3 regions of the Pseudocitrobacter faecalis genome follow, and region 3 is predicted to be linked to each of the others. Evidence: predicted binding sites of a transcription regulator. Region 3 holds the regulator's gene; each other region holds the start of a gene.
The links. Region 3 encodes CRP, which controls carbon source genes, mostly activating them, when cyclic AMP is high. Its sites were predicted from a motif close to ATGTGANNNNNNTCACAT; they were not measured.
Positions count from the first base shown of each region.

Region 1 (9,907 bases), 4.5 Mb from region 3:
ATCTTCAATCACCTCGGCAAAATCGGTGAAGCCGATATCCAGATGCGTTTTATAGATAACGTGTACACGTTTCATTTTTCACTCCCTGAAAATGGGGTTGGTAATCAACTGGGCCGTCTGGTCGCGATTGACTCGCAGAAAAGCAAATGAGCTTTGGCTGCAATCCACTTCCTGATTGATGTGGCCGTTACGGTTGTTAAGCAGGTGGATTTTCTTTTGCGTGTAAAGCAGAACCTGGTTGTCGGGATGGGTATCGAGATTGACCTGAAGCAGGGCACTGTCAGAGATATCACCGATATTGGCGTCGCCCATGACAAAGCGGTTTAATTGGGTTTCACTGTCGCTTTGCAGATAGCTTTGTCCACGTTCAAGTGCCTGCAGGATGTCCTCCCGCTCTGCGCTGTGCGCCCGTACGCGGATGCGCGGCAGAATCTGACCTTTTTCTTTATGGAAATCACTGCCTGCGGTGACGGGCATTTTGATGCCGTCGTAGAGCAACTGTAACCAGTACTGGAAGGTCATTTCATTGCCGGTGCCATCCCAGGGGCCATTCCACAGTTCCAGCCAGTCGTGGCCATGAAACGGCAGCATCCAGGGGCAGTAGTGACAGAAAGGGTGATTGATACCAATGCGTGCGCCGTTACGGCGAGCCTCGTCCATTTTGGCCGTGATATCTTGTTCGCTGAAATGGGGAAGAAAGCGCTCAACGGGCTGCGTCAGGCCAAGAAAATTAACGTGCCCGCGATCGGTGGTCAGCTCCATACCCGGAATCAGGGTCAGAGGTGCGTTCATTCCCGTGATCAGCCGGTTTTGCGACGTGGTATTGTGATCGGTCAGACACAGGAAATCGAAATTCAGCCTCATCGCGCGCTCAATTAACGCATCGACAGAAAGCTTGCCATCACTGTGTTCAGAGTGAACATGCGTATCGCCCGTCAGCCAGCGCATTGTTTTACGCTGGAGTGTGATGTCGATATCGATGCGGCATTCGCCACGAATTTTGTACAAACCGAGCAGAACGGACCAGGTTCCTGTATTAATGGGCGTGTGGAGATAGCCTGGCGTGGCGAATGATTCGCTGATAATCAGCTCTTTTCGCGCGCCGCCGCTCCAGCCAATGATGTCATCGCCGCGAGCGAGGCCCAGATCCACCACGTTACCTTCACTAAAGCGGTAGTTGATAATCAGCCGCTCAACCTCGCCATCGATTTCAAAGGTAACGGGCCTGAGCTGTTTCTCGTCATAAGGATGAACCACAACGGATTGATGCAGGGTAGTGGATCCCATTACGCCTCCCCCAGCAGTTCTTTGCAATCGCCGGCGATCATCACCACTTCGGCACCATAAATGACTTGCAGACCTTTCTCACTGACGTGAACAACGCCTTTCGCGCGCAGGTTTTTTTTCCAGACGTCATCGCTGGCGACGCGAGAGGGGTCAATGACCTCAACACGCAGCCGGGAAATACAGTTATCAAACTGCGAAATATTGTGCGGGCCGCCCAGGGCATCGATAATCTGCTGGGCGAAAAGAGGGGATTGCGGCGTGCTGGCATTCACTTTGTCTTTAAAATCTTGCTTGCTGAATAACCTCACATCTTCGTCTGCGGCGGAGTACTCTTCACGCCCTGGCGTCATTACGTTGAAACGCGTAATCAGATAGCGGAATAAAAAATAATAAACGGCGAAGAAGAGTGGGGTCAGCCACAGGTAGCCCCACATATCGAGTTTATCCGGCTGGAGCAGAACGGGAAGAATGTCCTTCAGGCAGCCGCCATACACGGAAATATTCGCCATTTCCGACAAAACAAAAATCAGGCCGGTCAGCGGTACGTGCACAAAGTAGAACAGCCATGGCGCGACGAACAAAAAGGTGTATTCAATGGGCTCGGTAATGCCAAACAGCATCATGGTCGCGACGACAGGGAGCAGTAAGCCGGCAACCACTTTTTTATGACTTGAGCGTGAGCAGTGGTACATCGCCAGCGCAGCACCGGGGAGCGCACCGAAGTGAATCACCACGCGGCCAGATTGAAAACCGCGTACCAGTAGCTCGTGTGAGGATTCGCAGCCCAGTTGCGCCATATAAATATTGGTGGTGCCGCTAACCAGATTGCCGCAAATCTCCATTGTTCCGCCGAGTTCGGTCAAACGGATAGGCGTGGTGATGAGATGGTGCAGCCCTACGGGCAGAAGCGATTTGTCAGCAATCGCCCAAATAAAGGTGCCAAACAGACCGGAATCGCCGATCATTTTACTGAACTGCGCCAGCATCCAGCCAATAGGCGGCCAGATGAAATAGAGCAGCACGCCCATCAGCGCCCCGACAACCAGCGTCACGATAGGAACCGTACGCGTACCGGCAAAAAATGAGAGCACCAGCGGCAGCTTCACGTTATACAAGCGATTGTGCAGCCAGGCGGTAGTCAGGCCAACCGCCATTCCGCCGAAAACGCTCATGCGATAGGTGAACATGCCCAGCTCGGTAGTATAGATTGAGGCCTTCTGCACGGCAGAGACGGGGGTCATGTGCTGCTGAGTGATAAACCAGTCAGCGGTGGTGGTTTGCGCACTGATGCCCTGGGAATCCAGCAGCGTGTTGAGGATGTAGTGCATTGCCATAAAGCAGACCGCGCCGGAAAATGCGGCCCAGGCTTTCTCTTTCTTCGCCAACCCGAACGCGACGCCAATGGAGAAAAAGAGCGGAAGATTGCGAAAAACCACATCGCCAGTGGCTTTCATGACGCTAAACGTGATGTATCCTGGCGAACCTTTGCTGATAAGCGAGGAGAGATGCAGCGCCGCAAGGGTTTCTGTATTGGTGAAGGCGCTGCCAAAGCCCATAAACATGGAGCCGATGGTGATAATTGATATGGGGACCAACATGGCCTGGCCAATCATTTGCATCTGCTGCTTCATAAATTATCCTTGTGAATATTTCGTCCGACGATAAATCGGATGAATTCCTCTGTTTTTATTCGCGACCTTCTGAATTTTTATATTTATTATGTAAATGTAATTAAGGGGATTTTTATTGATGGTGCTAATAATTATTAGCCATCATGCAGGCGCATGGTTGCTGCATTTAAAAAACAAGAGGGGAGTTTATCATCGTAAAAACTGGATTTTGTGACAGGGGCAGCGATAAATAAATATTGATAATATCTATATTTCTTGTGTATTTATTTATGCCTAAGAAAAGCCCCGCCGAAGCGGGGCTAATCAAGGGGCAACGTTAGCCAGTTTCAAGTTTAAGAATAGCGGTGTGGCATCCCTCCTTCGCTCTGCGTATTTATAACGCGATTAACCAAAGAGGGTTGTAAATCGTGATGTATCATTGACGATACAATTAAATGAAGTACAACCATCAACACTGCGAATTTCAGAATATCCATACCGCAAATCCTGCTTGAAGCGGCAAGCGTCAGCGGCTATCCTAGACCTGTGGAGAGTCATGGATCACCCCCGTAGTTTGCCTGTAGTTATACCGCAACGACGGGGGTTTTCTTTATCCAGCGCAAGGAGCCGCACGGAAAAAGTCCCCGCGCCGTTGCACCTGTCGATGAATGTTCACCAACAGATAAATTTTACTCGCGCTTGTTATTTATCGCTTTTATTTAGAATGTCTGAATTCGGATATTATTAGAAATAAGTGATATTTTAGAAAAGCCCCGCCGAGGCGGGGCTAATCAAGGGGCAACGTTAGCCAGTTTCAAGTTTAAGAATAGCGGTGTGGCATCCCTCCTTCGCTCTGCGTATTTATAACGCGATTAACCAAAGAGGGTTGTAAATCGTGATGTATCATTGACGATACAATTAAATGAAGTACAACCATCAATACTGCGAATTTCAGAATATCCATACCGCAAATCCTGCTTGAAGCGGCAAGCGTCAGCGGCTATCCTAGACCTGTGGAGAGTCATGGATCACCCCCGTAGTTTGCCTGTATTTATACCGCAACGACGGGGGTTTTCTTTATCCAGTGCAAGGAGCCGCACGGAAAAAGTCCCCGCGCCGTTGCACCTGTCGATGACTGACGCATCGACACGCAAATTTTACCCTTCATTTCGCCTAATCACTCATTCAGAGACAGTCTGAATCCGTACTCGCTCTTTATTCCATCGCTCAACCTGTTCTGGCATAACGCTGTGAATTATTCCTGTAGAAATGTGATGTATGTCAGATTCCTGGTGCGTTTGTCTGGACAATCATTCCTTTTATTCCAGCTTTCGCTTATTCTGGCTGAAGCGTTTCAGTTGTTGAAGTGTTCGACATTTGACCAATCAGTCACTGTTTGTGGCAGGTAAGGTTTCCCGGAATGAATTGCTGCATTACTCTGTCAGCCACATTGCTTTGGGATGACCTTGCAGGAGACCTATGACCGTACGCGTAGCGATTAATGGCTTCGGTCGCATTGGGCGTAACGTGGTTCGTGCTTTGTATGAATCCGGACGCCGTGCGGAAATCACCGTGGTGGCAATCAATGAACTGGCGGATGCTGCGGGCATCGCACATTTATTGAAATATGACACCAGCCATGGCCGTTTTGCCTGGGATGTGCGCCAGGAACGGGAACAGCTGTTTGTCGGCGGCGATAGCATTCGTCTACTGCATGAGCGCGAGATTAACGCGCTGCCCTGGCGTGAACTGTCGGTTGATGTGGTGCTCGATTGTACCGGTGTGTACGGTAGCCGAGCTGATGGCGAAGCCCATATCGTCGCAGGCGCGAAGAAAGTGCTCTTTTCACATCCCGGTAGCAACGATCTCGACGCAACGGTGGTGTATGGCGTAAACCATGATGCGTTACGCCCTGAACACTACATTGTCTCCAATGCCTCCTGTACCACGAATTGCATAATTCCCATTATAAAATTGTTGGATGATGCCTGGGGCATTGAGTCAGGAACGGTCACGACCATTCATTCAGCCATGCACGATCAACAGGTGATTGACGCTTATCACCCTGACTTGCGCCGCACGCGAGCAGCCAGTCAGTCGATCATTCCGGTGGATACGAAGCTTGCCGCAGGGATTACACGTATTTTCCCGCAGTTTAACGACCGTTTTGAAGCGATTGCGGTGCGCGTACCGACGATTAACGTCACGGCAATCGACCTTAGCGTTACGGTAAAAAATCCGGTAAACGCTAATGAAGTCAACCAGTTGCTGCAAAAAGCAGCACGGGATGCATTTCATGGTATAGTTGACTATACGGAATTACCGTTGGTCTCAACAGATTTTAACCACGATCCGCACAGCGCCATTGTCGATGGCACGCAGACGCGAGTGAGTGGAGCGCACCTGATCAAAACATTGGTCTGGTGCGATAACGAATGGGGCTTTGCTAACCGAATGCTCGACACTACGTTAGCGATGGCCGCACAAGGTTTCAGGTAGGACGCGAATGCGTCTGCAAAACTTTAGAATCAACGAGAGGATTCACCATGTCTGTAATTAAGATGACCGATCTGGATCTTGCTGGTAAACGTGTTTTTATCCGTGCGGATCTGAACGTACCAGTTAAAGAAGGGAAAGTAACCAGCGACGCGCGTATCCGTGCTTCTCTGCCAACCATCGAACTGGCCCTGAAACAAGGCGCGAAAGTGATGGTAACCTCCCACCTGGGTCGTCCGACCGAAGGCGAGTACAACGAAGAATTCTCTCTGCTGCCGGTTGTTAATTACCTGAAAGACAAACTGTCTAACCCGGTACGTCTGGTTAAAGATTACCTGGACGGCGTTGAAGTTGCTGCGGGTGAACTGGTTGTTCTGGAGAACGTTCGCTTTAACAAAGGCGAGAAAAAAGACGACGAAGCACTGTCCAAAAAATACGCTGCACTGTGTGACGTATTTGTAATGGATGCTTTCGGTACCGCTCACCGCGCGCAGGCTTCTACTCACGGTATCGGCAAATTTGCTGACGTTGCGTGTGCAGGCCCGCTGCTGGCTGCTGAACTCGATGCGCTGGGTAAAGCACTGAAAGAACCGGCTCGTCCGATGGTCGCTATCGTTGGTGGTTCTAAAGTGTCGACCAAACTGACCGTTCTGGACTCTCTGTCTAAAATCGCTGACCAGCTGATCGTTGGTGGTGGTATCGCGAACACCTTCGTTGCCGCTCAAGGCCACAGCGTCGGTAAATCCCTGTACGAAGCTGACCTGGTTGATGAAGCCAAACGTCTGCTGACCACCTGCGATATTCCGGTTCCGACTGACGTTCGCGTGGCAACTGAGTTCTCTGAAACGGCAGCAGCGACGCTGAAATCCGTATCTGACGTGAAAGAAGACGAGCAGATCCTGGATATCGGTGACGCATCTGCACAGCAGTTAGCTGAGATCCTGAAAAACGCGAAAACCATCCTGTGGAATGGCCCGGTTGGCGTGTTTGAATTCCCGAACTTCCGTAAAGGTACTGAAATCGTGGCTAACGCTATCGCAGACAGCGAAGCGTTCTCTATCGCAGGCGGCGGCGATACTCTGGCTGCAATCGACCTGTTCGGTATCTCTGACAAAATCTCCTACATCTCCACTGGCGGTGGCGCATTCCTCGAATTCGTGGAAGGCAAAGTACTGCCAGCAGTTGCAATGCTCGAAGAGCGCGCTAAGAAGTAATGTTTGAGCAGGCGGGGAAACCCGCCTGTTTTTCAGCGCGCTACATAGCTCGCGCTTCTTTTTCTAACGGCCGAAGATACAGATAGGACTCGTAAACATGTCTAAAATTTTTGATTTCGTAAAACCTGGTGTTATCACTGGTGATGACGTTCAGAAAGTGTTCCAGGTAGCAAAAGAAAACAACTTTGCACTGCCAGCAGTAAACTGCGTGGGCACCGACTCCATCAACGCCGTTCTGGAAACCGCTGCGAAAGTTAAAGCACCGGTTATCGTTCAGTTCTCCAACGGTGGCGCAGCATTCATCGCAGGTAAAGGCGTGAAAACTGACGTTCCTCAGGGTGCAGCAATCCTGGGCGCAATCTCTGGTGCGCATCACGTTCACCAGATGGCTGAGCACTACGGTGTTCCGGTTATCCTGCACACTGACCACTGCGCGAAAAAACTGCTGCCGTGGATCGATGGCCTGCTGGACGCGGGTGAAAAACACTTCGCTGCTACCGGCAAACCGCTGTTCTCTTCTCACATGATTGACCTGTCTGAAGAGTCTCTGCACGAAAATATCGAAATCTGCTCCAAATACCTGGCGCGCATGTCCAAAATGGGCATGACCCTGGAAATCGAACTGGGTTGCACCGGTGGCGAAGAAGATGGTGTGGACAACAGCCACATGGACGCTTCTGCACTGTACACCCAGCCGGAAGACGTTGATTACGCGTACACCGAGCTGAGCAAAATCAGCCCGCGTTTCACCATCGCCGCTTCCTTCGGTAACGTACACGGCGTTTACAAACCAGGTAACGTGGTTCTGACCCCGACCATCCTGCGTGATTCTCAGGAGTATGTGTCTAAGAAACACAACCTGCCGCACAACAGCCTGAACTTCGTCTTCCACGGTGGTTCCGGTTCTTCTGCTCAGGAAATCAAAGACTCCGTAAGCTATGGCGTAGTGAAAATGAACATCGATACCGACACCCAATGGGCGACCTGGGAAGGTATTCTGAACTACTACAAAACCAACGAAGCTTACCTGCAGGGCCAACTGGGCAACCCGAAAGGCGAAGACCAGCCGAACAAGAAATACTACGATCCGCGCGTATGGCTGCGCGCTGGCCAGACCAGCATGAGCGCTCGTCTGGAGCAGGCTTTCAAAGAACTGAACGCGGTTGACGTTCTGTAATTTGATGCAGCATGATTGATAAAAGGCTTCCTCCGGGAAGCCTTTTTTTTGCTGGAAAAACAAAGCATTATTATGAAATACACGTCCCTTTTTTCCCTGCAAGGATCTCTGGCGCATCTTTCAGCGCGCCAATAAACGCCGTATTGCCTGTTTGCGTTACAAACTGAATGACCGCAGCGGCCTTTGGCCCCATCGCCCCGTCCGGTGCGGCGAACGGCGCCAGTTCTGCCGGGGTAACGTGACGTAAAGCGCGCGCCTGTGGCGTACCCCAATTTTCATACACCGCATCGGCATCGGTCAAAATAAGCAAATGATCAGCGCTGATTGCCTTAGCCAGCACGGCCGCGGTCAAATCTTTATCAATTACGGCTTCAGTACCCTGATAACCGCCCCCTTTTGCAATGACCGGAATCCCACCGCCTCCGCAGCAAATCACCAGATGCCCGTCATCCATTAGCGTATGGATCGCCTCACTATCGATAATTTTTAAAGGGGTGGGTGAGGCAACCACGCGGCGGATGTACTGGCCGTCAGCCTTCATTTGCCAACCATAGCGTGCCTGAAGCTCGGCTTGTTGTTCTGGCGGATAAACGGGCCCGATATATTTGCCCGGCGATGCAAACGCAGGGTCATTCGGATCGACTTCTACACGAGTCATCAGCGTGGTGACCGGGCCGCTGCTGCTGGCGGTAAGCTCCTGCGCAATCGCAAAGCCGATCATTCCCTGACTTTCGGCAACCAGGATATCCAGTGGCCAGGCTGGCGCATCCTGATAGGCGGCATTCTGTAAGGCCAGTAGTCCGACCTGCGGGCCGTTACCGTGAACGATCACCAACTGATAATCACGCGCCAGCTGGGCCACCATTTGGGAAAAGAGTTGGATACTTTTCTGTTGATTCTCGGCACTGAGAATCTCACCACGTTGTAATAACGCATTGCCCCCAAGGGCAATGACCAGTTTCTTTTTCATTGTTGCCTCACAAAATAGATGATGTCGCGCTCAATATAGTTTTTCTATTTCTATTCGTTGTGACGGCGATAATGATTTAATTATCGCGAAAAATAACTTGTCAATCACCGATGTTTTAATTGCTTTTATAAAACTAAATTTAAAAATGATTATTAGACTTTTTTTAATAATTACGCGGTGAGTTACCAGGAATTTATAACAATGGTTTTAGTGTGACTTTGCTCAAATGAAAAGAGGGTTAACCCCGATATGGTTAAGTCAGTTTAAACATCAAGCCTCCTGACAGAGGCATTCAGCGGTAATGATTACCGGGAGTTCACTTATGTCTGATTCATGTGAAGTGACTGATGTCACAAAAAGAAAAGGAATACCGGCCTGGTGGGTCACTGTATTTCTGTTCTGGCTGGGCTGGATTTTCATGTATGCCGACCGTACCGTTCTGAATCCGGTAATGGGGGAACTGGAAAAAGAGTTTGGCTTAACAGGAACACAGTTGGGTATTCTTAATTCCGTATTCTATTTTTCCTACGCCTTATTGCAGGTACCCGCGGGGATCCTTGGCGATAAAATTGGTAAGAAAAAGGTTCTGGTTCCGGGATTTATTTTATTTGGCGTCTTTACTGCGGTAACAGGCTGGGCAAAAAGCTGGTACACATTGCTGTTTGCCCGCGTGGTAACCGGGGCGGGCGAGGGAACCTATTACGGCCCGCAATATGGCCTCTCTTCCGAGCAAATTCCAAAGAAATTCCGCTCGCTGGGTAGCGCCATCATTAACAGCGGTATGGCGTTTGGTATTGCGCTGGGCCTGATGACCTCAAGCTGGCTGGTCTACGATCAGGGCCATTCCTGGCGGATGCCGTTTTATGCGATGGCAGTGCCCTCCGTGCTCGTCGGACTGGCCATCTGGTTTTTTGTTAAAGAGAAAAAACGCACAGCGGCTGTTGACGGTAAGCCCGTTCAGAAAGGTAAGTTTAGCGATCTGCTGAAAAACCGTAATTTGATTCTTACCTATATTATGGTGTTCTGTAGCTTGTTCGGTTTCTTCGTCATACTGACCTGGCTCCCTTATTATTTGCAAAATGAACGTGGTATTGCGGGTAGCGAAACAGGCTTTATTTCTTCACTGGTTGCGTGGATCTCTATCCCAGGTGCG
Region 1 covers NZ_CBDDNJ010000002.1:370,794-380,700, forward strand. Annotated here, with positions in the region: gene ACOXYR_RS02435 (DUF5054 domain-containing protein) at 1-75, opposite strand, end outside; gene ACOXYR_RS02440 (CehA/McbA family metallohydrolase) at 79-1,287, opposite strand; gene ACOXYR_RS02445 (PTS transporter subunit EIIC) at 1,287-2,918, opposite strand; gene epd (erythrose-4-phosphate dehydrogenase) at 4,377-5,396, shown strand; gene pgk (phosphoglycerate kinase) at 5,444-6,607, shown strand; gene fbaA (class II fructose-bisphosphate aldolase) at 6,705-7,784, shown strand; gene ACOXYR_RS02465 (carbamate kinase) at 7,855-8,754, opposite strand; gene ACOXYR_RS02470 (MFS transporter) at 9,077-9,907, shown strand, end outside.
Region 1: epd (erythrose-4-phosphate dehydrogenase) is a predicted target of CRP. The motif match lies at 4,167-4,184, and genes of this name have one in related genera.

Region 2 (9,907 bases), 3.2 Mb from region 3:
TGCTGGTGTATATGCCGATGATCGCCGAAGCGCATATTACGCTGCTGGCCTGCGCACGCATTGGCGCGATTCACTCGGTGGTGTTTGGCGGGTTCGCCTCGCACAGCCTGGCGGCGCGGATTGATGATGCGCGTCCGGTGCTGATCGTCTCTGCGGATGGCGGATCGCGCGGGGGCAAAGTGATCCCTTATAAAAAACTGCTCGACGATGCCATTTCGCTGGCGGAACATCCGCCAAAACGGGTGCTGCTGGTGGATCGCGGGCTGGCGCCGATGCAGCGTGTGGCTGAACGTGATGTGGATTACGCGACGCTACGTGAGCAGCATCTCGATGCCCTGGTGCCGGTTGTCTGGTTAGAATCGAGCGAAACCTCCTGCATTCTCTACACCTCCGGCACCACCGGGAAACCGAAGGGCGTTCAGCGCGATGTCGGTGGTTATGCCGTGGCGCTGGCGACGACGATGGCGACGATTTTTGGCGGTAAAGCGGGCGGTGTGTTCTTCTGCACCTCGGATATTGGCTGGGTGGTGGGGCATTCGTATATCGTTTATGCGCCGCTACTGGCGGGCACGGCGACGGTGGTTTTTGAAGGTACCCCGACCTGGCCGGATTGTAGCGTCTGGTGGAAGATCGTTGAAAAGTATCAGGTTAGCCGAATGTTTTCGGCACCGACCGCTATCCGTGTGCTGAAAAAATTCCCGACTGCGCAAATTCGCAACCACGATATATCGTCGCTGGAAGTGCTGTATCTCGCCGGGGAACCGCTGGATGAACCGACCGCCAGTTGGGTGACCGAAACGCTGGGCATCCCGGTCATCGACAACTACTGGCAGACGGAATCTGGCTGGCCAATTATGGCCATTGCCCGCGAGCTTAGCGATCGCCCAACTCGTCTTGGCAGCCCTGGCGTGCCGATGTTCGGCTATCACGTTAAGCTGCTCAATGAACATACCGGCCAGGAATGCGCGGCAAATGAAAAGGGCATGGTGGTGATTGAAGGGCCGCTGCCGCCGGGCTGTATTCAGACCATCTGGGGCAATGATGAGCGTTTCGTCAATACCTACTGGTCGCTGTTCGAGCGCCCTGTGTACGCGACCTTTGACTGGGGGATTCGGGATGATGACGGTTATTACTTTATCCTCGGGCGCACGGACGATGTGATTAATATCGCCGGACACCGCCTCGGCACGCGCGAGATTGAGGAGAGCATCTCCGGCTACGGTAACGTCGCGGAAGTGGCGGTAGTGGGCGTAAAGGATGCGGTAAAAGGGCAGGTTGCCGTGGCGTTTGTTATTCCTAAACAGGGTGATAGTCTGCTGCTACGCGATGTGGCGCAGGAGGAAGAGCAGGCAATCCAGCATCGGGTGGATGACCAGATTGGTCATTTCGGACGACCGGCGCGAATTTACTTTGTTTCACAATTGCCGAAAACGCGATCCGGCAAAATGCTCAGGCGTGCGATGCAGGCGATTTGTGAGGGAAGAGACCCGGGTGATTTAACCACGATTGAGGATCCGAATGCGCTGGTGGAGATAAGACGGGCGCTGGGGGAGTGAGGGTAGATTGTGAAAATCCACGCGAGTGCGTGGATTTTTTCAGGCTGTAGGAGTCGTCAGATTGTCATCGTACGTTTCTTAATTGCCGTCATACTTTTCCCTGGCAACCCTGAAATTATCAGTGGATGTGATGATCCACGACCACAATGGCAACATCTGCAGAAGCATCTCTTTTCCCATAACCGTAATCGCGTAAACCACTCTTGGCAATTTTTCCTGATAATCACAGCGAGAGATAAGCCCATCCCGCTCAAGATGCCGTAGGGTTCGGGTCAGCATTCTTTGAGTCACACCCGTAAGATTGCGTCGTATCTCGCCATAACGAAGCGCGCCGCCAGTACCCAGAATGTGTAACACTCCCAGCGACCAGCGATTACCAACATGGGCAAGGATCTCACGCTTCAAACCTTCATCGTCGTGGCTTAATTCGTCGCAAAATTCTTTTGAAAACTTCAGCAATGCTTCCTGTTCAGACGTCATCCCGCCTCCGGTATCATTCATGTGCCTAATTGAGCCAGACCCTGTCAGATGTCAGGATGAGCCTGTACTACGACAGGAGACAAGCATGAAGCGTGAAAATAAATCTGTAAATACAGTGCTTATCCTCGGCGCGGGGGAACTCGGCATCCAGGTTATCCGGGCGATGAGTGACAAAGCTCAACATGGGCAGGTGAAAATCAGTGTGTTACTCAGAAAAGAGGCGGCTAACGCCATTTCAGGCTCGCGTAAGGATAGGCTTGATGAGCTAATGAAACTGGGCGTGACGGTCGTCATAGGGGATCTGGAGAAAAATGATTGTTCAGAGCTGAGTAAGATCTTTGCTTCTTTTGATGCGGTTATCAACTGCAGTGGTTTTGTCGGAGGGCCGGGCACGCAGATGAAGGTGACGCAGGCGGTATTGGACGCAGGCGTAGAACGCTATTTCCCGTGGCAGTTCGGCGTAGATTATGATGTCATCGGCAAAGGTAGCGGACAACAGGTATGGGATGAGCAGCTTAACGTTCGCCATCTGCTGCGGGGGCAGAACGCAACTGAGTGGGTCATTGTTTCTACCGGTATTTTTACCAGCTACCTCTTTGAGCCCAGTTTTGGTGTCGTTGATACCCAAAGAAAAACGGTTTATGGCCTGGGTGACTGGCAGTATGCAATCACGCTGACTACCCCTGAAGATATCGGTCGGCTGACGGCAACGATATTCTTTCATCAACCCGCTTTTCGTAATGAGATTGTCTATATCGCCGGGGATACGCTCACCTATAATCAGTTGGCTGATTTAATGCAGGAGCACTGGAAAACAGAAGTAAAAAGAGAATTACGCGTCAGAAAACAGCTTCAGGATGAGGTGCGCGATAATCCTGATGATGTGGGCGCAAAATACCGGCTAGCTTTCGCCAGACCTGACGGCATCGCGTGGGATAAAAAAACAACTTTCAATTATCTGCACGCTATCAACACGACCACGGCGGCGCAGTGGCTCATAAAGCAGGCATGACATTAAAAAAATCCACGCATTCGCGTGGATTTTTTATGACATTGATGAGAACTAACTGTCTTAGACGTTGAACAAGAAGTTCATCACATCGCCATCTTTCACGATGTAATCTTTCCCTTCTGCACGCATTTTGCCGGCTTCTTTTGCACCCTGTTCACCTTTATAGGTGATGAAGTCTTCAAACGCGATGGTCTGGGCGCGGATGAAGCCTTTTTCAAAGTCGGTGTGGATTTTACCGGCTGCCTGCGGTGCCGTCGCGCCGACAGGAATTGTCCATGCGCGCACTTCTTTCACGCCCGCAGTGAAGTAGGTTTGCAGGTTCAACAGGGCGTAACCTGCGCGGATCACGCGGTTCAGGCCCGGCTCTTCAAGGCCCAGTTCCTGCATGAATTCGTCGCGCTCTTCGTCGTCAAGCTCGGCGATATCAGATTCGACAGCAGCACACACCGGAACGACCACAGAACCTTCGGCAGCAGCGATTTCGCGCACTTTATCCAGGTATGGGTTGTTCTCGAAGCCGTCTTCGTTGACGTTAGCGATGTACATGGTCGGCTTCAGGGTCAGGAAGCTCAGGTAGCGGATAGCGGCTTTATCTTCGTCGCTTAAATCCAGCGCGCGCAGCATGCCGGCGTTTTCCAACTGCGGCAGGCATTTTTCCAGAGCCGCCAGTTCCGCTTTTGCATCTTTGTCGCCGCCTTTGGCTTTCTTCTGCACACGGTGAATCGCGCGTTCGCAGGTATCAAGGTCAGAGAGCGCCAGTTCGGTGTTGATAACGTCGATATCTTCTGCCGGATCCACTTTGCCGGAGACATGGATGATATTGTCGTTTTCGAAGCAGCGAACCACGTGGCCAATCGCTTCCGTTTCGCGGATGTTGGTCAGGAACTGGTTGCCCAGACCTTCACCTTTGGACGCGCCTTTTACCAGGCCTGCGATGTCGACGAATTCCATGGTGGTTGGCAGGATGCGCTGGGGTTTAACGATCTCAGCCAGCTGGTCCAGACGCGGGTCGGGCATGGGTACAACACCGGTGTTCGGCTCAATGGTACAGAACGGGAAGTTCGCCGCTTCAATACCTGCTTTTGTGAGCGCATTGAACAGGGTGGATTTGCCCACGTTAGGCAAACCGACGATACCGCATTTAAATCCCATGTTTAAATCACCTTAATCTTTTGATAATCAACCTGTTAGAGATAACAGGTATCAGAAAAGTAAATAACTCTGCCTATTATACACGGCATGCGGCAAAAATGCCGCAGTTCAACGGTTATTGCGCCTTAAAGGCGTGCAAACGGTTGGTGGCTTTGGTTAAGCCATCCTTCAGCCAGATTTCCGTACAGCGGGCTGCTTCGTCTACCGCTTCGTCGATCAGCTTCTGTTCAGATGCCTGCGGTTTGCCGAGAACAAAACCGACAACTTTGTTTTTATCGCCCGGATGGCCAATTCCAATGCGTAAGCGATGAAAATTGGGGTTATTACCCAGTTTGCTGATGATGTCTTTCAATCCATTATGGCCGCCATGACCACCGCCGAGCTTAAACTTCGCCACACCCGGGGGTAGGTCGAGTTCATCGTGCGCCACCAGAATTTCATCCGGATTAATACGATAGAACGTTGCCAGCGCGGCGACGGCTTTGCCACTCAGGTTCATGAATGTGGTTGGCACCAGCAGACGCACGTCTTCACCCGCCAGATTAATGCGCGAGGTGTAGCCAAAAAACTTACTTTCTTCTTTCAGCGGGGCACGTGCGCGCTCCGCCAGCAAATCGACATACCAGGCACCCGCGTTATGGCGCGTCGCAGCATACTCTGCGCCGGGGTTAGCCAGGCCGACAATCAGTTTAATCGTCACGTTATTATTCCTGCACTGGTCGTATTTCTGGCGCGTAGTTTACGTGGTGATCGCGCACTTGACAAAAATAAGCGCCCAAAGCGGCAAAAACTGAATAGTTCATTCGGGTGACCATTCGGACTTGATGTAATTCAGTAACTTAAATGTAAAGTTTTGTTGCGTTAATGTTCGTAATTGCGATCACCATCGCACAAATTGCCAAAAGTGGTGTCTATACTTTACACACAAGGAGAAGGGATATTTCCCTTAAGCCCAAAAGCTCGGAGGTGACATATGAAACGTAAAAACGCTTCGTTACTCGGTAATGTGCTCATGGGTCTGGGCCTGGTCGTGATGGTCGGCGGTGTCGGCTACTCTATCTTAAACCAGTTGCCACAGTTCAATTTGCCACAGTTTTTCGCGCACGGTGCTGTGTTAAGCATCTTTATCGGCGCAATCCTCTGGCTTGCCGGGGCGCGTGTCGGCGGACACGAACAGGTTTGCGACAGATACTGGTGGGTACGCCACTATGACAAACGTTGTCGCCGCGACAAACGCACCAGTCACTGATATCTGATAAAAAAAATGGCTCCAGAAGGAGCCATTTTGCTATTTGATATCGGCCAGCGCCGCTTCTTTGTTCGGGAAGAAGGTCAGACGACCAGGAATCGGTTTGATTCCGGCACGCGCCATCGTGCGCAGCGGCTGGAATTCCATATTCGACACCCGCAGTTCACATCCCTCCGGTAATTTCCCAACGAAGCGCTGAAAGGCATCCAGGCCGCCTGCATCCAGTACCGGCACGGCGTCCCACTTCAGCACTACAATGCGTTTACCTGCAATACGTGATTCCAGATCGGTAAACAAATTTTCGGCAGCGGCGAAGAACAGAGGGCCGATCACGCGAAGTACCAGTACATCATCGGGTACGTCTACATTCACCGGCGACAGGCGGGTCATCTGCGCGATACGGCGCATAAACAGCAGCGATGCCAGCACGATCCCGACGCTGATGGCGATAACCATGTCGAACAGCACCGTCAGCGACATACAGATAAGCATCACGATGATGTCATCTTTCGGCGCGCGGCGAAGCAGGTTAACCACTTTATGCGCTTCACTCATGTTCCATGCCACCATCAGCAGCAGGGCGGCCATCGCTGAAAGCGGCAGCCAGGAGAGCAGCGGTGCGAGGATCAGCAGCGCCAGAATAACCAGTATCGCGTGGATCACCGCAGAAACGGGTGAAGTTGCCCCGGCACGCACGTTGGCGGCAGAACGGGCGATGGCGGCGGTGGCGGTGATGCCACCAAAGAACGGCGCGGCAATATTTCCCAGCCCCTGACCAATCAGTTCACTGTTGGCTTTGTGCTTGGTGCCGGTCATACCGTCGAGCACCACGGCGCAGAGCAGAGACTCTATCGCCCCCAGCATCGCCATTGAGAAGGCGGCAGGCAGCAGGGCGCGTAGCGATGCCCAGCTTAGCGTGAAGTCTGAACCCGGCATATCCCATGGCAGCACCAGTTGCGGCAGCAGTTGCGGGATGCCATTACCCTGCGAACCATCCGCCAGTACGTAGTGGAACTGAGAGCCGATAGTCGCGACGTGACCGCCCAACATGTTGACGATAAACATGACCAGGCAGCCGGCAATCAGCGCGGGCAGGTGGCCTGGCAGGCGAATGCCAAGGCGTGGCCAGAAAATAAGCGTGCCGAGCGTGACGATACCAATCGCCGCATCGCCAAAATTGGTGGTAGGCAGCGCCATGAACAGCGCGCCGACCTTTTGCAGATAGTGTTCCGGCACGTGCGTCAGTTGCAGACCCAGGAAGTCTTTAATCTGCATTGTCCCGATGGTGATACCAATACCGGAGGTAAAGCCCAGCGTGACAGAAAGAGGAATGTATTCGATTAAGCGGCCAAAACGCGCAAGGCCAAAAAGAATCAAAAATACCCCGGACATCAGCGTGGCGACCAGCAGCCCGGCGAGGCCAAACTGTTGTGATACGGGATAAAGGATAACGACAAAGGCGGCTGTTGGCCCGGATACGCTAAAGCGGGAGCCCCCGGTTAGGGCAATAACAATCCCTGCAACGGCAGAGGTATACAGGCCGTACTGTGGCGCCACGCCGCTACCGATTGCCAGCGCCATCGCCAGCGGGATAGCAATAATACCGACAGTGATCCCGGCGATAACATCGCGTGTAAAGCGGGATACGGTGTACTTCTCTTTCCAGCACGCATCGATGAGAGCGCGGAAAGGCATCACCTGTGAGGAGAAGATTTTATTCACAATAATGTTTCATCCGTGAGCGCATCATCTGTCATGTGAATGGCAGGTGAAGGAGGCATAGGTCATACAAATAGTTACTATAGACAAAAAAACCCGCCGCAGCGGGTTTTTTAACCAGGTTCGATTAGTGTTCGAACATGGCAGAAATGGATTCTTCGTTGCTGATACGACGAATCGCTTCGGCCAACATCCCGGACAGGGTCAGTGTACGAACGTTAGGCAGCGCTTTGATTTCATCCGACAGCGGGATGGTATCGCAGACGACCACTTCGTCGATAACTGAGTTGCGCAGGTTGTTTACCGCATTGCCAGAGAAGATCGGGTGGGTTGCGTAAGCAAATACGCGTTTTGCACCACGTTCTTTCAGGGCTTCAGCTGCTTTGCACAGTGTGCCGCCGGTGTCGATCATGTCGTCTACCAGAACGCAGTCACGGCCAGCAACGTCACCGATGATGTGCATCACCTGAGAAACGTTCGCACGCGGGCGACGTTTGTCGATGATAGCCATGTCGGTATCGTTGAGCAGTTTTGCGATGGCGCGAGCACGAACAACGCCGCCGATATCCGGGGAAACCACAATCGGGTTGTCCAGATTCAGTTGCAGCATATCTTCGAGCAGGATTGGGCTACCGAATACGTTATCTACCGGTACGTCGAAGAAGCCCTGAATCTGTTCAGCATGCAGGTCAACGGTCAGTACGCGGTCAACGCCGACGCTGGACAGGAAGTCAGCGACAACTTTTGCCGTAATGGGTACACGCGCGGAACGCACGCGGCGGTCCTGACGGGCATAGCCAAAGTAAGGGATAACGGCTGTGATACGGCCTGCGGAAGCACGACGCAGAGCATCAACCATAACAACCAATTCCATCAGGTTGTCGTTGGTGGGAGCACAAGTGGACTGGATGATGAAAATATCACCACCGCGTACATTTTCGTTAATTTGTACGCTGACTTCACCATCGCTAAAACGACCGACAGCGGCGTCGCCAAGAGAAGTGTACAGGCGGTTGGCAATACGTTGTGCTAGTTCCGGGGTGGCGTTACCAGCAAAAAGCTTCATATCAGGCACGAGAAGAACCTCAGGCATGCGTCCATTGGTGGAAAGAATCAGCCAAAAACTGTGCGGGCCAGGCTATATTCTTCCCAGGCGGTGTATTAAAGAGCGCGATGCAACGTCTGGAACAGGGTGACGTTGTCACCGAAACTCAGCTTGCCCGGCTAAAGCATGGATTGATGGAGTGGAGAAAGGTTGACACCCTTAGCCACAAAGCCATTAAACCATTCCGGGGCTTGCTCCAGCACCTGACGAGCAGCGAGTTCTGTGTCGAATTCAGCAAAAACACAGGCCCCTGTGCCAGTCAGGCGCGACGGCGCGTATTCTAACAGCCAGGAAAGCACCTCATCAACCTCGCGAAAACGTTTTCTTGCGATAACCTCGCAATCATTGCGAAATTCACATTTTAATAACGTGTCTATTGACCTTTTGGGCGTATTCCGGGGCAAATCTGGATCCTTAAAAATCACTGGCGTAGGAATACTGACGCCAGGATGAACAACCAGATACCATTTTTCAGCTACATCGATGGGCGTGAGTTGCTCGCCAACGCCTTCGGCAAAGGCGGCGTGGCCACGAACAAATACGGGCACATCGGCGCCCAGCGTTAAGCCAATCGCGGCCAGCTCATCTTCTGAAAAACCACACTGCCAGAGATGATTCAGGGCGACCAGTACCGTGGCGGCATTAGACGAGCCGCCACCGAGACCGCCGCCCATTGGCAGCCGTTTTTCGATACTGATGTCAGCGCCGCTGCCTTCAGGCAAGCGCTGCGTCTGCGCCGCCATTTTCATCAGCAGGCGCGCGGCGCGGATGATGAGATTATCCTCGTCCGGCACGTCCTTAAGCGGCGTTAGCAGGCGCAGTTGCCCGTCCTGACGCGGCTCGATGGTTAAGGTATCGCCGTAGTCGAGAAACTGAAACAGCGTCTGCAACTCGTGATAACCGTCGGCGCGTTGCCCGGTGATATATAAAAACAGGTTCAGCTTTGCGGGAGAGGGCCAACGGGTCATCATTTCACGATCCAGTTATCCATTTTCAGCTTGATGCGCTGGGAACCTTCAGTGAGTTCCATATTTGAAGGCAGCGCCGGTTTCTGGTCGTTGTAACCGCCGTACACCACTTTCCAGGTTTTGCCGTTTTGCGTGTAATTCACTTCGCGCAGGCGATACTGGTCGTCGAGTGTGTAATCGGTCGCGTCGCCCGGCAGGCCTAAAATCCACTGACGCAGGCTGTTGAGCGGAATCGGCATGCCGGTGAGCTTACCAATCATCTCTTCGCCATCCTCGGCGGTGTAGGTTTTGCCCTGATTGTCGACCAACTGCGCTGAGCCAGGCTGCGCGGTAAGCGACAGCTCGGTGCTGCCCAGCGGGTTGGTTAGCAGCAGTCGGTAACGATCCTGACCGGTCTGCTGCCAGAAGAAGCGCGCATAAACTTTTTGTTCATCAGAGAGATACGCGAATGCACCGCGGGTTTGATACTGGTTCAGCTTGCGAATTTCCTGCTGATGTTCACGCCACTGTGGCGAGTCCGGGCTTTTCCCCGGCCCTTGCGGTGGTGTGGTCACACAAGCGGTAAGAACGAGGCTTGCCAGCGGCAGCAGACGAATCAGGCGAAAGTCAGACAGGGTCATGATAATGACAATCCTTGCGATAGGTAGCAGTTATAACCCTTAATGC
Region 2 covers NZ_CBDDNJ010000002.1:1,686,890-1,696,796, forward strand. Annotated here, with positions in the region: gene prpE (propionate--CoA ligase) at 1-1,556, shown strand, start outside; gene ACOXYR_RS08815 (winged helix-turn-helix transcriptional regulator) at 1,635-2,036, opposite strand; gene ACOXYR_RS08820 (aromatic alcohol reductase) at 2,122-3,048, shown strand; gene ychF (redox-regulated ATPase YchF) at 3,109-4,200, opposite strand; gene pth (aminoacyl-tRNA hydrolase) at 4,316-4,900, opposite strand; gene ychH (stress-induced protein YchH) at 5,174-5,449, shown strand; gene dauA (C4-dicarboxylic acid transporter DauA) at 5,489-7,171, opposite strand; gene prs (ribose-phosphate diphosphokinase) at 7,296-8,243, opposite strand; gene ispE (4-(cytidine 5'-diphospho)-2-C-methyl-D-erythritol kinase) at 8,393-9,244, opposite strand; gene lolB (lipoprotein insertase outer membrane protein LolB) at 9,241-9,861, opposite strand.
Region 2: pth (aminoacyl-tRNA hydrolase) is a predicted target of CRP. The motif match lies at 5,075-5,092, and genes of this name have one in related genera.

Region 3 (9,907 bases):
CACCACCACCAGCCTCGCGTTCCGCAAAATTTTCGCCCAGCTTAAGCTTCACGCCGCAGAGGTGGAAGGCGACAGTTTTCACCGCTACACGCGTCCGGAAATGGACTTAGCCATCCGTAAGGCGCGCGATATGGGGCGCCATATCAGCTACTTCGGCCCGGATGCCAACGACTTCAGCCTGCTGGAACAGACGTTCCGCGAGTACGGGCACAGCGGCACCGGACAGTCGCGAAAATATCTGCATACCTACGATGAAGCGGTGCCGTGGAATCAGGTGCCGGGAACCTTCACCCCGTGGCAACCTCTGCCAGAGCCAACCGACGTGCTGTTTTTTGAAGGGCTGCACGGTGGCGTGGTGACGCCGCATCACGATGTGGCGAAACATGTGGATTTACTGGTCGGCGTAGTGCCAATCGTTAACCTGGAGTGGATCCAGAAGATGATCCGCGACACCAGCGAGCGCGGTCACTCCCGCGAGGCGGTGATGGATTCCGTCGTGCGCTCAATGGAAGATTACATCAACTTCATCACGCCGCAGTTCTCACGCACACATCTCAACTTCCAGCGCGTCCCGACGGTCGACACCTCTGACCCGTTCGCCGCCAAAGGCATTCCGTCACTGGATGAGAGCTTTGTGGTGATCCACTTCCGCAATCTCGACAATATCGATTTCCCCTGGCTGCTGGCGATGCTGCAGGGATCATTCATCTCGCATATGAATACGCTGGTCGTTCCCGGCGGCAAGATGGGGCTGGCGATGGAATTGATCATGACGCCGCTGGTGCAGAGATTGATGGAAGGGAAGAAGATTGGGTGAACGGTGCGGGCTGGGCCCCTCACCCTAACCCTCTCCCAGAGGGAGAGGGTACCGATTGTGCGGTTTTCTCCCTCTCCCTCTGGGAGAGGGCCGGAGTGAGGGGGGCCGTCAACTTACCCCTCCACCACCTCATAAGAATGGGTAATGTTCACCGCTTTGCCCAGCATCAGCGCCACTGAACAATATTTCTCAGCCGACAAATCTACGGCACGGGACACCGCCGCATCTTTCAGCTCTTTGCCGGTCACTATGAAGTGCAGATTAATATGCGTGAACAGACGCGGCGCTTCTTCACGGCGTTCAGACGTCAATTTAACTTCACAATCGGTCACGTCATAGCGGCCCTTTTGCAAAATAGACACCACGTCGATGGCGCTACAGCCACCCGCCGCCATCAGCACGACTTCCATGGGGCTTGGCGCTTTATCACCTGAGTTGCCATCCATCAAAATCTGGTGCCCGGAAGCCGACTCACCCAGGAAGGTTAACCCTTCCACCCATTTCACACGCGCTTGCATAATTGTCACTCCAGAGTTGCAAATTTATTGTCAGATTACGCGCACATAACAAATCTCGCAACGGAAGTAGACCTGGGTCATGCTGAAGCGAGACACCAGGAGACACACGGCGAAAGCTATGCTAAAACAGTCGGGATGCTACAGAGATACATAAACGTACTGCATGTATGCAGAGGACATCACTTACTGGTCGCGACAATCTTTGACGGCCAACTTCCCAGGTAGAGGGAAGGATATTATTTCAACCAGTGGCGGCCTGATTTATGCCGCTGGCGATAGCTTATAACAGAGGATAACCGCGCATGGTGCTTGGCAAACCGCAAACAGACCCGACACTCGAATGGTTCTTGTCTCATTGCCACATTCATAAGTACCCATCGAAGAGCACGCTGATTCACCAGGGTGAAAAAGCGGAAACGCTGTATTACATCGTTAAAGGCTCCGTGGCAGTACTCATCAAGGATGAGGAAGGCAAAGAGATGATCCTTTCCTACCTCAACCAGGGCGATTTCATCGGCGAACTGGGCCTGTTTGAAGAAGGTCAGGAACGTAGCGCCTGGGTTCGGGCGAAAACCGCCTGTGAAGTGGCTGAAATCTCCTACAAAAAATTCCGTCAGCTTATCCAGGTTAACCCGGATATCCTGATGCGTCTCTCCTCTCAGATGGCGCGCCGTCTGCAGGTGACCTCTGAGAAAGTCGGTAACCTGGCGTTCCTCGACGTAACCGGTCGTATCGCGCAGACGCTGCTGAATCTGGCGAAACAGCCGGATGCCATGACCCACCCGGACGGTATGCAGATCAAAATTACCCGTCAGGAAATCGGTCAGATCGTCGGCTGCTCCCGCGAAACAGTGGGCCGCATCCTGAAGATGCTGGAAGATCAGAACCTGATCTCTGCACACGGTAAAACGATCGTCGTTTACGGCACGCGTTAATCTCGTCTGACGGCGTATTGTTCGCACAATACGCCGTTTTTGTCTCTTATGTGGCGCAGGCTGATTTACCACCCGGAAGTCAACTATGCACTGCGGCAAACGCTGGTGTTATGTTTGCCGGTCGCCGTCGGCCTGATCCTCGGCCAACTTCAACACGGTTTACTGTTTTCTTTGGTGCCTGCCTGCTGCAACATCGCCGGGCTGGATACTCCTCATAAACGCTTCTTCAAACGCCTGATTATCGGTGGGTCGCTGTTCGCTGGTTGCAGCCTGATTGTGCAACTGCTGCTGGCCGATGATATCCCGCTACCGTTTATCCTCACCGGGCTGGCGATGGTGCTGGGCGTTACCGCCGAAATCAGCGCCCTGCACGGGCGATTACTTCCGGCCTCGCTGATAGCCGCCATTTTTACCCTGAGCCTGGCGGGCAATATGCCCATCTGGGAGCCGCTACTTATCTACGCGCTCGGCACGTTGTGGTACGGGCTGTTTAACTGGTTTTGGTTCTGGTTGTGGCGTGAACAACCGCTGCGCGAGTCGTTGAGCCTGCTCTATCGCCAACTGGCCGAGTACTGCGAAGCTAAATATAGCTTGCTGACGCAACATACCGATCCCAATACCGCCCTGCCGCCGTTGCTTAACCGTCAGCAGAAAGTGGTCGATCTGATTTCCCAGTGTTACCAGCAAATGCATATGCTGGCAGCCAATCAACACAATGATTACAAGCGTCTGCTGCGCGCCTTCCAGATGGGGCTGGATTTGCAGGAGCACATTTCAGTGAGCCTGCATCAGCCGGAAGAGGTGCAAAAGCTGGTTGAGCGTAGCCACGCCGAAGCGGTGATTCGCTGGAACGCGCAGACCGTCGCCGCACGCCTGCGGGTCATGGCCGATGATATTCTCTATCACCGCTTCCCGACGCGCTTCAACATGGATAAACAAATTGGCGCGCTGGAGAAAATTGCCCGTCAGCATCCGGATAACCCGGTCGGGCAGTTCTGCGCCTGGCACTTCAGCCGCATCGCCAAAGTGTTGCGCGCGCAGCGCCCCCTTTATCCGCGAAACCTGATGGCCGACAAAGAACGTCGCCTGCCCCTGTTCCCGGCGCTGAAAAGCTATCTGTCGCTGAAATCGCCCGCGCTGCGTAATGCTGCGCGCTTAAGCGTCATGTTGAGCATCGCCAGCCTGATGGGGGCGGCGCTGCATCTGCCAAAACCCTATTGGATCTTAATGACCGTGCTGCTGGTGACACAAAACGGCTACGGCGCGACACGCGTGCGTATCTTCCACCGAGCGGCAGGCACGCTGGCGGGGCTGGTGATTGCCGCCGTAACGTTGCACTACCATTTCCCGGAAGGGTTTGCGCTGACCGCAATGCTGGTGATCACCCTGATAAGCTATCTGATTATTCGCAAAAGCTACGGCTGGGCGACGGTCGGTTTCACCATTACGGCGGTGTACACCCTGCAATTGCTGACGCTCAACGGCGAGCAGTTTATCGTAGCGCGTTTCGCCGACACCATTATCGGCTGCCTGATTGCTTTTGGCGGCATGCTGTGGCTGTGGCCGCAGTGGCAAAGTGGCCTGCTGCGCAAAAATGCACACTCCGCGCTGGAAGCGGATCAGGAAGCAATACAGTTAATTTTGAGTGACGACCCTCCTGCCGAAAAACTGGCGTATCAACGTATGCGCGTCAATCAGGCGCATAACGCCCTGTTTAACTCACTCAATCAGGCAATGCAGGAGCCGGGCTTTAATACGCACTATCTGGAAGATATGAAACTTTGGGTGACGCACAGCCAGTTCATCGTTGAACATATCAACGCCATGACCACGCTGGCGCGTGAGCACGATACGCTCTCACCGGAGCTGATGCAGCGTTATCTGGAATCGTGTGAAGTCGCCCTGCAACGCTGTCAGCAGCGGCTGGAGTATGATGAATCGGGCAGTAGCGGGGATGTGAACATCATGGAGTCACCGGATACGCTGTCCCACGGGCCACTCAGCACCATGGAACAGCATCTCCAGCGTGTTCTGGGCCACCTCAACACCATGCACACCATTTCGTCGGTGGCATGGCGTCAGCGGCCACGGCACGGTATCTGGCTAAACCGGCATATCAACTGACGACTTTCGCCACCGCCTGTGCAAAGCGCGTCATACCCTCGTCGATATCTTTCTCTTCCACCACCAGCGACGGCGCGAAACGCATCACGTCCGGCCCGGCGTTCAGCACCATGACACCGGCATCAGCGGCCGCATAAAGGAATTCACGCGCGCGGCCTTTATACGGTTCTTTCAACTCCGCGCCAATCAGCAGGCCCATTCCGCGAATATCGCTGAAGACATCATACTTCGCGTCGATATCCTGCAAATGCTTCACGAAACGTTCGCGTTTGGTATGAACGCCATCGAGTACGTCAGGCGTATTGATAATATCGAATGCCGCCCCTGCCACGGCGCACGCCAGTGGGTTACCACCGTAGGTCGAGCCGTGGGAGCCAACATGGAATGCGCTGGCAATCTCTTCGGTGGTGAGCATGGCGCTAATCGGGAAACCGCCGCCCAATGCTTTCGCGCTGGTGAGGATATCCGGCGTCACGCCATAGTGCATGTACGCGAACAGCGAACCAGTACGCCCCATACCGCTCTGCACTTCATCAAACACTAACAGCGCCTGATGCTTATCGCACAGATCCCGCAGCCCCTGTAAAAATTCCGGCGTAGCGGCCAGCACGCCACCTTCACCCTGAACAGGTTCCACCACAATCGCGCAAGTATGGTCGTCAATCACCGCTTCAACCGCGTGCAAATCGTTAAACGGAACATGGACGATATCCGCCGGTTTCGGGCCAAAGCCATCGGAATATTTTGGCTGACCGCCGACGGAAACCGTAAACAGCGAGCGACCATGGAAAGCGTTGTGGAAAGCAATAATCTTGCTTTTGTACGGGCTATGACGCGTGGAGGCGTAGTAACGCGCCAGTTTAAACGCGGTTTCGTTGGCTTCTGTACCGGAGTTCATGAACACCACGCGCTCGGCAAAGGTAGCGTCCACCAGCTTCTGACCCAGACGTAGCGCCGGTTCGTTGGTGAACACGTTACTGGTGTGCCACAGGGTTTCGCCCTGCGATTTCAGCGCCTCAACCAGCGCCGGATGGCAATGCCCCAGCGCCGTTACGGCAATCCCGCCCGCGAAATCGACGTACTCTTTCCCCTGCTGATCCCACACGCGGCTACCTTTGCCTTTTACCGGGATAAACTCCGCCGGTGCATAAATTGGCAGGATCACCTGATCGAATGTCGCGCGGGTAATTGCAGGTTGTTTGGTTGTCATGTCATGCCCTTCTGTGATTATGCAGCAATGATTATGAAATTATAATCACAAAATATGCATAAAAAATCACTTGATAGCAATGACTAAATTAGCGATTAAGGAAGTTTGCCAGCAGCGCATGCCCTTGTTCGCTGAGAATACTTTCCGGGTGGAACTGCACGCCCTCGATATCCCACTGGCGATGGCGAATGCCCATGATCTCGCCGCTTTCACTGCGCGCGGTCACCTCGAAGTTTTCCGGTAGCGTAGCCGGCTCGATCAGCAGGGAATGGTAGCGGGTGACGGTCAAAGGGTTATTCAGCCCCTGAAAAACGCCCTGCCCGTTATGCGTGATGGGCGAGGTTTTGCCGTGCATGACCTTTTGCGCCCGCACAATGCGCGCGCCAAACGCCTGCGCAATCGCCTGATGCCCCAGGCACACGCCCAGCAGCGGCGTTTTCCCGGCGTAATGGCGAATGACCGCCAGTGAAATTCCCGCCTCATCCGGCGTGCAGGGGCCGGGAGAGATCACGATTTTCGCCGGGTTGAGTACATCGATTTGCGCGAGGGTGATGTCATCGTTGCGCTTCACCAACACTTCAGCACCCAGCTCGCAAAAATACTGGTAAAGGTTCCAGGTAAAGGAATCGTAGTTATCAATTAGCAGGATCATGGCGGCTCCGGTTACAGCAAACCGGAGCATTCTACCGTTTGTAAGGCGTCTGGACGATGAAAAGGTGAGGGCTCGATCGGTTCCCTCTCCCTGTGGGAGAGGGTTAGAGTGAGGGGGAAACACTCCCCTCTCTCACCACTTTCGTAAACAACGCCAGCAGCGGCTTCAAATCGCCCATCGCCCCCTGCTGATTCGCATCATTCCAGCGCAGCGGTTCAATATCCCGCCAGTCCAGCACGTAGCCTGCGTGAATCGCCAATTGTTCGAAGAAAATACGCTGTGCCAGACCACTGCCAATGCGAAACGGATGCAGCACGTTGATTTCGCAGTAATACCAGGTCAGGCGTTCAATAAACGCCTCCTTTTCCAGCCCCGCTAACCAATCCTCATCTTCCAGTTCCTGCATCAGCGCATTGCCCTCTTTCTCGATGCGCGTGAAATGGCAGAACGGTGTGTCGCCGTGATAGATATTGATTTCCCGATACTTCCCCGCCCAGTCAAATATATCCTGATAGAGCTGATAATGAATGGCGCACAGCCAGGGAAGCCCGCGCACCTGCGGGCCCAGTTCGAGGGTGGCGGCACGCAGAGAGGTGAGTTCCCACGCGGCCTGTTCAAGACGAGTGGCTTCGTGAATGCCCAGTTTATTACGCATCACGTTTAAACCGGGGAACAGATAGGGGTCGCGGTCGTTACCGAATTTATCGCTCATAGTGCCCCCTCAGTTCTTCAATACGTGTCAGCGCGTCTTCAGCGCTAAGGGTGACTAACGGGATATCAACACCTTCCAGGCGGCGACTGGCCTGAAAATTCTCGTTGCGTGTTTTTTCCCAGAGCTGAGCTTTTTGCTTGTCGGTGAGTTTTTTCATGCAGCCTCCCTGAATCGTTCCCGTTTGCCACAAGTATAAGCAGCAAATGAATGTTATGCAGGAAGGCAAGAACGCGCGGACGATATGCCCGCGCGAAGAAGAATTTACGGCAGGACTTTCGCGGAGAGGATAACAACCGGTTTAGACGGCACATTCTGGTACGGCCCGACATTATGAGTCTGCACCTGTGAAATCTTATCGGCGACATCCATCCCTTTGACAACCTTACCAAATACCGCGTAACCAAAATCACGCTGGCCGTGATCAAGGAAGGCATTATCCGCCACGTTGATGAAGAACTGGCTGGTTGCGCTATCTTTATCTGCAGTACGCGCCATTGCGATGGTGCCGCGGGTGTTACGCAGGCCATTGTCCGCTTCGTTCTTGATGGGCGGGTTCGGCTGTTTCTGCTGCATCTGCTCGTTAAAACCGCCGCCCTGCACCATAAACCCGGGGATCACACGGTGGAAGGTCGTGTTGTTATAGAAACCGCTGTTAACGTAGTTCACGAAGTTTTCCACGGAAACCGGCGCTTTCTGGCTATTCAGCTCCAGCTCAATATTCCCTGCGGAGGTCGTCAGCAGCACATGCGGATCGCCAGTCGCAGCCAGGGCAGCCGGGGAGATCGCGGAGAGTGCAAAAACAGCCGTCATGGCCGCCAGAGTTGATTTGAGCATGAGAATTCCTTAACGGGTGCAGTAACAAAGGCAAGTGGCTTGATTCTAAAGAGGGTTTGCACCCCAGGCCAGACTTTTACTTAAGTTTACTTAGTTGAAACAGATGTAACCAGCGCGGCGCGGAGATCGACGTATTTTTAATGTGATACAAGTCACGTTAGTTAATGCAATAAATAACATCAGTGCAATAAAACTAGGAATGCATCACTTAAATGAATAAAATCTGCGCACCCGGCGGGGTGTCAACGCGTTTTACGTTTCTATTCACACAGGCCAGTCATGACTAACAGCAACCGTATCAAGCTCACATGGATCAGCTTCTTCTCCTACGCCCTTACCGGTGCGTTGGTGATTGTCACCGGGATGGTGATGGGAAATATCGCCGATTACTTTAATCTGCCCGTTTCCAGCATGAGTAACACCTTCACCTTCCTGAACGCCGGGATCCTGATTTCAATCTTCCTGAACGCGTGGCTGATGGAAATTGTGCCGCTGAAAACGCAGCTTCGCTTCGGCTTTGTGCTGATGGTGCTGGCGGTTGCCGGTCTGATGACCACGCACAGCCTGGCGCTGTTCTCTGCTGCGATGTTCGTTCTTGGGCTGGTTAGCGGGATCACCATGTCCATCGGGACGTTCCTGATTACCCACATGTATGAAGGCCGCCAGCGTGGCGCGCGTCTGCTGTTCACCGACTCCTTCTTTAGCATGGCCGGAATGATCTTCCCGATGGTCGCCGCGGTTCTGCTGGCGCGCAGTATCGAGTGGTACTGGGTATATGCCTGTATTGGTCTGGTCTACGTGGCAATCTTCATTCTGACCTTCGGCTGCGACTTCCCGGTTCTCGGCAAGAAAGCCGCGCCGGATGCACAGCCAGTGGTGAAAGAAAAATGGGGTATCGGCGTATTGTTCCTGTCGATTGCCGCACTGTGTTATATCCTCGGCCAGCTCGGCTTCATCTCCTGGGTGCCGGAATATGCCAAAGGCCTGGGCATGAGCCTGAACGACGCGGGTAAACTGGTCAGTGATTTCTGGATGTCTTATATGTTCGGGATGTGGGCATTCAGCTTCATTCTGCGCTTCTTTGACCTGCAACGTATTCTGACCGTGCTGGCGGGCCTGGCGACCGTGCTGATGTACTTCTTCATCCACGGCGAACCGCAGCATCTGGCATGGTTTATTCTGACGCTGGGCTTCTTCTCCAGCGCGATTTACACCTCAATCATTACCCTGGGTTCGCTGCAAACCAAAGTGGCCTCGCCGAAGCTGGTTAACTTCGTGCTGACCTGCGGCACTATCGGCACCATGCTGACCTTCGTGGTGACCGGCCCGATTGTGGCCCACAGCGGCCCGCAGGCTGCACTGATTACCGCTAACGCGCTTTATGCCGTAGTCTTCGTGATGTGTGCGATCCTCGGCTTCGTTAGCCGCCACCGCCAGCACGGCGCGGCGTCTCACTAAGGTGATTGTTGTGCCCGGTGGCGCTGGCGCTCACCGGGCCTACAAGGTGTGCCGCGTTGTAGGCCGGATAAGCGCCAGCGCCATCCGGCATTTCTTATCATCCGGCATTTCGCGTGAAACTCACGCTCTCTCCCCGAACCCAGGTCTGTGCTGGCTGCGTTTCGGCAATCACCTTTCCTTCCCGAATCGACCAGCGAACCGGCACCTGACGACGCACCGCCTCAAAGCCATTCTCCGCTGGCAAAATAATCAGGTTAGCCCTATTCCCCGCGGCGATGCCGTAATCCGTCACGCCAAACGTCCGCGCGCTATGGTGCGTAATCAGCTTCAGCCCATCATGGATTTGCTGATACCCCATCAACTGACACACATGCAGCCCCATATGCAGCACCTGCAACATATTCCCGGTGCCGAGCGGATACCACGGATCAAAAACATCATCATGCCCGAAGCAGACATTAATCTCAGCTGCCAGCATCTCTTTTACGCGGGTAATGCCGCGACGTTTGGGATAGTCATCAAAGCGGCCTTGCAGATGAATATTCACCAGCGGGTTGGCGACAAAGTTAATACCTGACATCTTCAGCAAGCGGAACAGTCGGGAGGTATAGGCACCGTTATAGGAATGCATCGCCGTGGTATGGCTC
Region 3 covers NZ_CBDDNJ010000002.1:4,847,291-4,857,197, reverse strand. Annotated here, with positions in the region: gene ACOXYR_RS23320 (phosphoribulokinase) at 1-817, shown strand, start outside; gene ACOXYR_RS23315 (OsmC family protein) at 931-1,335, opposite strand; gene crp (cAMP-activated global transcriptional regulator CRP) at 1,638-2,270, shown strand; gene ACOXYR_RS23305 (YccS/YhfK family putative transporter) at 2,319-4,394, shown strand; gene argD (bifunctional acetylornithine/succinyldiaminopimelate transaminase) at 4,387-5,604, opposite strand; gene pabA (aminodeoxychorismate synthase component 2) at 5,693-6,256, opposite strand; gene ACOXYR_RS23290 (putative adenosine monophosphate-protein transferase Fic) at 6,360-6,968, opposite strand; gene ACOXYR_RS23285 (YhfG family protein) at 6,958-7,125, opposite strand; gene ppiA (peptidylprolyl isomerase A) at 7,230-7,802, opposite strand; gene tsgA (MFS transporter TsgA) at 8,082-9,260, shown strand; gene ACOXYR_RS23270 (hypothetical protein) at 9,223-9,351, opposite strand; gene ACOXYR_RS23265 (cytosine deaminase) at 9,358-9,907, opposite strand, start outside.